DNA from 3 places in the Fusobacterium ulcerans genome. Region 1 is predicted to be linked to each of the others. Evidence: riboswitches for the same ligand, from Rfam matches in the RefSeq annotation. Region 1 holds a riboswitch; each other region holds the start of a gene.
What was found. Region 1 has a riboswitch for cobalamin ahead of C4N20_RS15985 (ABC transporter substrate-binding protein). Riboswitches for the same ligand answer to the same signal wherever they lie in the genome.
Positions count from the first base shown of each region.

Region 1 (3,290 bases):
TTCTACTGTACCTACAGCATAAGTGTCCATTCCTTCAGCAGTAAATACATAGTCCATCATAGCATATGCAGAACCACCAAAGTGATGAGTTCCATGTCCTACTAAAACTACACCTTGGTTAGCTTTTAGAGGTCCAATTTTTTTAGCAATAGCTTTTGCTACTTTTTCATAATCTTCATGGTCAGTTAATAGTGGATTTCCCATTCTTATATCTTTAAAATCTTTTTCATATTTTTTTAATTCTTCAGCTAGGTTGTTAGATTCTACACCATTCATAATGTTAGTACCTTGTACTAAAAGATGAGTATACCCTTTAGCTTTCAGATCGTTGATAACTTCAGTAGGATTTTGTTTTTCAATTCCTTTAGCTTTTAGTCTTCTCATAATTATTCTTGAAGTGTAAGCTTCTTTTACATCAGCATTTTTGAATTCATCTTTAGCTTTTTTGTTGATGGCATCAATAGTTAAAGCTCTTGTGTCATCATAAGTAGTTCCAAAGTGAACCATAAGTACAGCTGCTTTGTCACCCTTCTGCATTCCTTTGAAAAAATTGTTATCCACGTATCCTCCTTCTGAATGTGCAAATGCAACAGTTCCTCCAGCTAGAAGCATAGCTCCAGCCAATAAATTTCTCATTTTTCCCATGATCATCCTCCTAATAAATTTGCAGGGATTTTTTTAATAAAAAAAATCTCCTGTTGATAGGAGATACATGCCTTGATTAAATAAAAATAACAAAGGTCAATATCTCTCGTCCACGCAATGATATTACACAGCAATACATCTGAGGCAGGTCTCCTGGCTTAGCTTCATCCTACTAGATACCCTTCCCAGATTAAAAATAATCCAGTGGTTATATCTTTCGTCAGCATCACAGTGGCGGGACCGCGGAGGGATTAAACCTCACTTCCCAATTATTCTAAAATATAGAACCTCAAATTCAATTATTCTGTTCAGTATGAATATACTATGTTTTCTTTCAAATGTCAATACCCAAAATTAAAAATACACTTTAGAATTTTTGGGTGAAAGGATATTTATATAATTCTTCATTGACAAAGAAGCTGTTAAGTAATAAAATTAAAGTATTAAAATATATTGTATATGATGTTTATTCTAAGTTTTTTTAATTAAAAGGGAATTGAGTGAAAATCTCAAACGGTCCGGCCGCTGTAATTTAGCAAATAGCTTCCAAATACCATTGGATATATCCGAGAAGGAGGGAGCTGTGTTCGAGCTATAAGTCAGAAGACCTGCTTAGAAAGATTATTGTACAAGCTTCCGAGGAAAGTTATGCTACATAGAAATTTAAAGAGCTTTTGATGTAGCCTGGTATTTCTTTGTGCTGGGTTTTTTTATTGGATAAAATTATATAACAGGAGAAAATAATGAAAAAAGTATATATTATTCTAACTGCTGTATTCCTACTTGTAATAGGAAATATATCTTTTGGAAAAGAGAAATTTTCTATACATCAGGGAGAAGAGGACTTGCAGCTGGATTATTTTCCAAAGGCTGTAGTTACAGATTCGGCTATAATATCAAGATTTCTGGCAGCTCTGGATATTGATCTGGTAGGAGTGGCAAGTTCTACAACAAAGATACCTGAAAAATATGATGAGGTGCCAAGAATAGGGAGATCTGGAATACCTGATCTGGAAAGAGTAAAAGCTCTGAGAACAGATCTTGTAATCTCTACTATTTATTCTAAACCAGCATTAAAGCCTAAATATGACAATCTCAATATACCTAGTTTTTATATGAAAGTAGATACATATGATGAATCTATGAAGGCTATTGAGATATTGGGAAAAGCTTTTCATAAGGACAAGGAAGCTAAGGCTATACTTGATGATGTGAAAAGGAGAGAAAAAATACTGGCTGAAAAATTAAAGGGAAAAGAAAAGAAGAGAGTAGCCATCCTTTATGGAAATGGAGAGAGTTTTTTTATGACTGGAAAAAACCATTTTCTGCAAGGGCTTATGGACAAGATAGGATGTGAAAATGTAGTAACTTCTATTGATAACAGTGTACTTTTGAAAAGATCAGTACCATTCAGCATGGAACAGCTCATTAAAGCTAATCCTGATGTAATATTGAGACTTCCTACAAGTCAGACTAAAAATGGAGAGGGATTTGAAGAGATATTTTCAAGCAACCCTGTATGGAAGCTCACAAAGGCATATAAAAATAATAAAATACTGGATATCGATCCTACATTGTTCAGAATGAGTGCCGGGGTAAATTCGATAGACGCATTGGAGGAATTATACAGATATGTTTATGAATAAAGATAAGAGAGGGAGGAAGATAATTCTTATCTTTACTGCTCTGGTTATTCTAGGTTTTTCAATAATATTTTCAGTGAGATTTGGGAGTGTAAATTATACTTCTGGAGAGATACTGAAATCTCTTTTTATAAAAAGTTATGACGATGAGATATTAAAAGCTATTTTATGGGATATAAGAATACCACGTATATTGATTGCTGTAATGGTAGGGTGTAATCTGTCATTGGCTGGAGTGCTGTTACAAGCTGTAATGAAAAATCCTCTGGCTGATCCGGGTCTTACAGGGGTGTCTTCAGGAGCTAGCGTCACTGCTCTGATTATTATGATACTTTATCCTAAAGCTATATTTTTTATGAATTTCTCTGCATTTGTAGGGGGAGCAATAGCCTGTGCCATTGTATTTATGCTGGCATGGAAAAAAGGGCTGAAGCCTATCAGGGTAATTCTGTCGGGGGTAGCTATAAATGCTATACTTGGAAGTATTACAGGATTGATGTTTATATTATTCAGTGATGAGATACAGGGAGTATTGTCATGGCTAAATGGAAGTCTCAATGGGAAAAACTGGAGACATGTAACAGGACTGCTTCCATATACTGCTGTGGGAATTTTAGCCTGTTTTACTATGATAAGAGATGCAAATATTCTTCAATTAGGAGATAATTTTGCTGTGAATCTGGGAGTAGATATTCCTAGAAAAAGATTAAAACTTTGTGCTCTTGCCTGTTTTCTAACAGGAATATCAGTAGCAAATGTAGGACTGATAGGCTTTGTAGGACTGATAGTTCCTCACATAGCCAGATTGATTATAGGTTCAGATCACACATATCTGATACCATTTGCTGGACTTCTTGGTGCTGTAGTGCTGGTAATAGCTGACACAATATCAAGAACTATGTTTTCACCTATTGAGATACCTGCTGGTATAGTAATGGCTGTAATTGGTGTGCCGTTCTTCCTGTACCTGCTGAGAAAGGTAGGTGACTAGAATGGAAACTA
Region 1 covers NZ_CP028105.1:3,438,409-3,441,698, reverse strand. The annotation lists gene C4N20_RS15990 (sirohydrochlorin cobaltochelatase) at 1-645, opposite strand, end outside; cobalamin riboswitch at 772-952, opposite strand; cobalamin riboswitch at 1,102-1,275, shown strand; gene C4N20_RS15985 (ABC transporter substrate-binding protein) at 1,389-2,291, shown strand; gene C4N20_RS15980 (FecCD family ABC transporter permease) at 2,278-3,279, shown strand; gene C4N20_RS15975 (ABC transporter ATP-binding protein) at 3,281-3,290, shown strand, end outside.

Region 2 (3,290 bases), 170 kb from region 1:
AATACATTATCTTTTACCACTGCAACTGTATGGTCATCATCAGTCACTGATTTTTCATTTCCAGCAGTAACTCCCTGATGTATCTCATATCCTTTTATTTTTACTCCATCCAGTCCTGAAATGATTCCAGCGGTATTTTTAAGCTCTCCAGAATACTGAGTAGTATTTTTTTCTTTTTCCATTATAGTTTCCATATCCAATATACCAAGTCCCGGTATCTCTTTAATGTCACTTTCGATTCCATATGGATCTTTTACTTTCTCTCCAAGCATTTGGAATCCACCACAGATTCCTATTACTGCTGTTCCTTTTCTTGAAGCTTTTATGATTTCAACAGCTATTCCTCTGTCTTTCAAATCTTTCAAATCATCTATTGTATTTTTAGAACCAGGTATGACGATCATATCCTCATCTCCCAATTCATCTGCTGAAGTCACATAATTTATGCTTACATCTTCCTGTATGCTTAGAGCATCTATATCTGTAAAGTTAGAAATATGTTTTAGTTTTATAACTGAAACTTTTATTCCCTTAGTGTCTTTTGATTTTTTAAATTTATCTGTTAAGCTGTCTTCATCTTCTATATCTACATCACTATATGGAAGTACTCCTACTATTGGGACTCCTGTAAGTTCCTCCAGTTTTTTCAGTCCCGGTTTAAGTATCTCTACATCTCCCCTGAACTTATTTATTATTACACCTTTTACTCTGGCTCTCTCTTCTGGTGCCATAAGCATTATAGTTCCATATACAGAAGCAAATACTCCTCCTCTGTCTATATCTGCAACTAAAATTACTGGTGCATCTGCCATGGCAGCCATTCCCATATTAGCTATATCTTCCTCTTTGATATTGATTTCTACTGGACTTCCTGCCCCTTCTATTACACATATATCAAAGTTTTCTCTGATTTTATTATATGAGTTCATTATTTCTGGCTTCAAAGTAAGTTTGAACTTTCCATACTCCATTCCGCTCATATTTCCAATAGATTTTCCATTTACTATAACTTGTATTTTTCTTGCAGTTGTAGGCTTTAATAAAATTGGATTCATGTAGGCTCTTGGTTCTATTTTTCCAGCCATAGCCTGAACTACCTGAGCTCTTCCCATTTCATCTCCATCTTTTGTTATAAATGAATTTAATGCCATATTCTGTGATTTGAAAGGAGCTACACTATATCCATCATTATAGAAAATTCTGCATAATCCTGTTACAGTTATACTTTTTCCAGCTCCTGATGATGTTCCAACTACCATTAGATTTCTATGCTTCATACCTACTCCCTCATGAATATTTTTATACTAAAAAAAGGTGCCATAAATACAGAAATATAATTTTAGAGTTTTTCCAGTAGAAATATTTATTATTAATTTTGTTCATAAAACGTAAAGAAGATAAGGATTACAACAGTTCCACTGTTGCATCTCAGTAATTATGGCAGTTAAAATTAACTGCTTAATTACTGGAAACTCATTTCTCTCAAACATACTGTTTTCTACATTTTATTCACTTCATTAATTACACAAATCTTTCTAATTTCCAAATCTCTAAAACTTAATCTAGCTTCTTGGTCACCTTTATCATTTTTAATATATTATTTTCAAGCACTTTTTTCTCCTCCAAATTTAATACTGGAGAGAAGTATAGTAAATATACACTTCCCGTCCCCGCAGGATAGTTAAAAGTTTTTAAGGCAGGTCTCCTGACTCAGACTCATTCTACTAACAGCCCTTCCCGAAATATTTCAGTGGTTAATCTGCTTTCGTCATCTTCACAGTGGCGGGACCGTGTAAGTTTTTCACTTAGCTTCCCTTTTAATTGCACATATGCAAACCCTAAAAAATTTATTTTTCACACACCAATTATACAAATTATTAATACTTTAGTCAAGCTTTTTAAATGGCTAAATCAGCAGGAACTATGCAGAAAATAACTGTATCGAAAGATATTAATCTATTTTATTTATAAAGAGGTTACTTTAAAAAAGAAGATTTTTTATCAAAATATCCAACTTTCTCATAAAAATATTCTGGGTGCAAAAGATAGAGATAACTCTTACCTCTGCTGCAAGCTACATAAAATAATCTCTTCTCCTCTTCCAGATTTTTTTCTTCAATATTGCTGGGAAAAACGCCTTCCAAAAGTGTTGGTATAAATACCGCTTCCCATTCCAATCCCTTAGAGGCATGAACAGATAGAACAGAGACTTTATTTTTAGTTATTTTTCCTTCAACAGCTAAAATACCTCTTAGCTCTCTAATATATATTTCTAAGCTTTTCTTTTCTTTTACACTACTCTTTATTGTTTTTAATTTCTCTACCTCTTCATTAGTAAAAATGGTTTTTTCCTTAATTATTTCAAACATTAGTTTTTCACATTTATTTAATATTTCACTTAAAGGGTAATCTGATATTTTATCACTTATCCTTATTATTCGATTTAAAACTTTATTGTCTATATTCTTTCTTTTCATTATATTTAATACAGAATAGGAATAATTCCTTGGCAGTACCTTTACCAATTCCTCCAGTTTTAAAATGTCTTCCTTATCATTCCATACTTCCAATATTTTTAAGTAAATATCTACAGGACTTCCAAAAGAAATCTCACTGTTCTTCTGTAAATTAAAAGGTATATTTTTCTCCTTCATTATTTTTTCCAACTTATTGATTATATATTTATTGCGATAGAGAATTGCCATTTCTTCATAAGGGATTCCTTTTTCTTTTAGCTCTTCTATCTTTCTGCAAATATATTCCCCTTGCTTTTCTTCATTTAGAAAGCCGATAACATGAGGTTTTTCTCCCTTCTTCATAGTTCCTTTTACATTTTTATTGTATTTCAAAAGGAACTTTTTAGATATTTTATTTGTATACTCTATTATTTCATCACTGCTTCTATAGTTTTTTTCCAATTTTATCATCTGACTATTAGGAAAATCCTTTCCAAATCTAAGTATATTTTCAAAGTCTGCACCTCTGAATCCATATATACTTTGGTAGTCATCTCCCACTGCCATTATATTTCCATTTGTTCCAGCCAGCATTTTTAAAAATTCCCTTTGAACAGAATTAGTATCCTGATACTCATCTACTATGATATATTTATATTTTTCTCTTAATAACTCAAGAAAAACTTTATCTGTTTTTAATTTTCTCAATACTTTTTCTATTAAATCTTCAAAGTCATACATTTGAAACTCTTTTTTGAATCTCCTGTACTTTATTTTTAAAAATTCCAGCTCCTCCAAATAACCTTTCTCTTTTTCATTTAAAAATTCTGACAT
Region 2 covers NZ_CP028105.1:3,268,857-3,272,146, forward strand. The annotation lists gene C4N20_RS15120 (cobyric acid synthase) at 1-1,277, opposite strand, end outside; cobalamin riboswitch at 1,679-1,856, opposite strand; gene C4N20_RS15125 (ATP-dependent helicase) at 1,977-3,290, opposite strand, start outside.
Region 2: linked by a shared signal. The riboswitch ahead of C4N20_RS15120 (cobyric acid synthase) and the one ahead of C4N20_RS15985 (ABC transporter substrate-binding protein) in region 1 are both predicted to bind cobalamin.

Region 3 (3,290 bases), 190 kb from region 1:
TTTATCTAAGTTATACTACTAAAAAAAAACTCATATGTCAATAAAAAATTTATTTTAGAATGTTGTATATTGCATCTATATCTAAATTATTTCTAAGTAAATCAGCTAATTTATTATATTCATTTTCTTTGAATTCAGAAAAATTAAAAAGTTCTTCAACTGGTTTCAACCCTTTTTTCTTTCTGATGTTATTTAAAAATATTCTGGTGAATTTGCTGTTGTCAAAGATTCCATGGATGTATGTTCCAAAGGCATTATCTTTTGCAAGGACAGTGTAGTCGTTTTCCAAAGTAAGATTTTTTTCACTTCCATGTGTAATTCCCTGATGAATTTCATAACCTTTTATATGAAGCCCTTCACAATCAGCTAGTAGGTCACACTTAGAATCAGAAAGAGTTTTTTCTACCTGTTTTGTATATTTCATTTTTTCCATTGTAGTAACAGTATCCATTATTCCAAAACCTTCAGTTTTCTCGATGTCGCTTTCAATATGGTGAGGATCAAATATCTCTTTTCCCATCATTTGAAATCCACCGCATATACCTATTACAGTAGTTCCAGCAGAATATAGTTTTTTTATTTTATCAAAAATACCATTAGCTTTCAGCAGTTCAAGATCAGAAAGAGTATTTTTACTTCCTGGAAGAATAATTATATCCTCGTCTCCCAGCTGTTCAGGACTATATACATAATTCAGAGCTACATCAGGATATTGACTTAAAGCATCAAAGTCAGTGTAGTTAGACATTTTATTAGTTCTTATTACACTGATGTTTATATCTCTTTTTTCATTTGTGTTAGTAGTTAATTTTTTAGCCAGAACATCCTCTTCTTCAATATCCAGCTTTTCATATGGAACTACACCTAATACTTTTATATCTAACCCTTCATCTTTTAATTTCTTCTCAAACATCTCTATACCAGGTTTTAAAAGTTCCAGATCACCTCTAAATTTATTTATTATAACCCCTTTTATTCTCTTTCTGTCATTTTCATCAAGAAGAGCTATGTTTCCATAAAGAGAAGCAAAAACTCCTCCAGTCTCAATATTTCCTACTAGAACAACAGGAGCATCTACAAGTTCAGCCATTCCCATATTTACCAGATCCCATTCTCTAAGATTGATTTCAGCAGGACTTCCTCCTCCTTCTAACACTCCAATATCAAAATTATTTTCTATTATGTCATAATTTCTTTTTGCTATAACTTTCAATTCTTTAGAATTTGAAAAATAGTCTATAGCATTCATATTTGTATTTGGGATTCCTTCAATAATAATTTGAGAATTATTATCTGAGTTTGGTTTTAAGAGTATTGGATTCATAAAAACTCTAGGAAGTTCCATAGCAGCTTCAGCTTGTACTACCTGAGCTCTTCCCATTTCTAATCCGTCTATATCTACAAATGAGTTGAGAGCCATATTTTGAGATTTAAAAGGAGAAACTCTGTATCCGTCTTGGGCAAATATTCTGCATAATCCAGCAGTTATAATGCTCTTTCCAACAGAAGAACCAGTTCCTTGTATCATAATTTTTTTATGCATAATACACCTCTATTATTATTTTCTTTCAATTAGATGGTATCATAGTTTTGTGTATAATTTCAACAGCTAAAAAATATATAGATTCGAAATAAAACTTTTATTATTTGAATGTATATCTAAAATTATTGACAAAAATGTCTAAAAATTATATCATAAAGTTGATAAACAAACAGAAAAGTGAAAGTAAGGTGCTTGTTTAAGCTTAATAGAGGAAGATGGGTGCGAACCCCACACAGCGAAAGCTACTGTATAGAGGACGAAATCATGTATGCCACTGGGAAACTGGGAAGGTGTGAAAGTAGAAAGATTCTGAGTCAGGAGACTTACCAATAGATAAAAGTATATTTTAATATATTTATCCAGTAAGGTAGGCAGACTATTTTATTGGATTTTTTATTTGGAGGTTTTTGATGAGGAAAATTCTTAATATAACAGATTTTTATACTAATGAAGAAAATGAAAAAATGATGAAATATTATTGTGATAAGTATAATTTTAATGGCTTTGAGCTTATAAAATTCGACCTAGAAAAGGACAATGCTCCATTGAAAAAATTGATAAGAGGTTATCATATGAGATTTTTTCCAATGTGGCTGGATCTATATCAGGGAAAATATGAGATGCTCAAAGAAAAATTTAAAGAGAATCAGGAAATATTTTACTGGTGTGGTGGAACTACCAGAGAGGAATTAATTGAATACTATAAAAAAGAACTAGAAACAGCAGAAAAACTTGAAGCAGAATATGTTGTATTTCATGCTTGCTATGTAGATGATGAAGGAAGTTTAATATATGAATTTCAATATTCAGATAAAGAGGTTCTTCAAAATGTTGTTGAGTTAGTGAATGAAGTTTTTGGAGAGAAAAAATATAAGTTTAAACTTCTATTAGAAAATTTATGGTGGCCAGGACTTAGATTGACTTCAAAAGAAGAGATAGAATTTCTGGTTGAAAATATAAACTATAAAAATATTGGCTTCATGCTTGATACAGGGCATATGCTGAATAATGAACCTAAGCTTAGAACAGTTGATGAAGGAATAGAGTATATTGAGAAAAATATTGCTGAAATGGGAGAATTGAAAAAGTATATAAAGGGAGTTCATCTGAACTTTTCTCTTTCAGGAAAATATCTTACAGAAGCAGTAGAAAAGCATAAAAATTCAGAAGCTGAGAGAGAGAAAACTTTGAAAAATATATACAGTCATGTAAGCCAGATAGATCAACATCTTCCTTTTGAAGATGAAAGAATAATAGGAATATTAGAAAGCTTACCATTGGATTGGGTGGTATATGAATTTATATATTATGGCACTGATGATTTGGAAAAAAAGGTAAAACGTCAGGATAGGATATTAAAGAAATTAAATTTTAAATAAACTTTGGGAGGAGAAATGAAAAAAGCTTTAATGGTAGCAGCAATACTAACAGTGAGCACAACAATAATGGCAGAGGAAAATATCGCCAGTCGAAGATTAACTGAATCAGTTATTTCTACAGAGAATTTTGAAACAAGTGTGTTGGATACTGCTAAAAATGTAACTATTGTAACTCAGGAGGATATTCAAAATAAGGGAGCCAGCACAGTGGAAGAAGCTCTTAGAGGAGTTCCGGGGTTAGATATAAGATTAATGGATGGTTCTGATCCAGTATTTGATATGAGAGGTTCAGGAGCTACAGCAGGAAGCAATACTCTTGTACTTTTAGATGGAGTTCCTTTGAATAATATAGAAGGAAGATATTTTAC
Region 3 covers NZ_CP028105.1:89,009-92,298, reverse strand. The annotation lists gene C4N20_RS00515 (cobyric acid synthase) at 50-1,543, opposite strand; cobalamin riboswitch at 1,713-1,888, shown strand; gene C4N20_RS00510 (TIM barrel protein) at 1,954-2,922, shown strand; gene C4N20_RS00505 (TonB-dependent receptor family protein) at 2,938-3,290, shown strand, end outside.
Region 3: linked by a shared signal. The riboswitch ahead of C4N20_RS00510 (TIM barrel protein) and the one ahead of C4N20_RS15985 (ABC transporter substrate-binding protein) in region 1 are both predicted to bind cobalamin.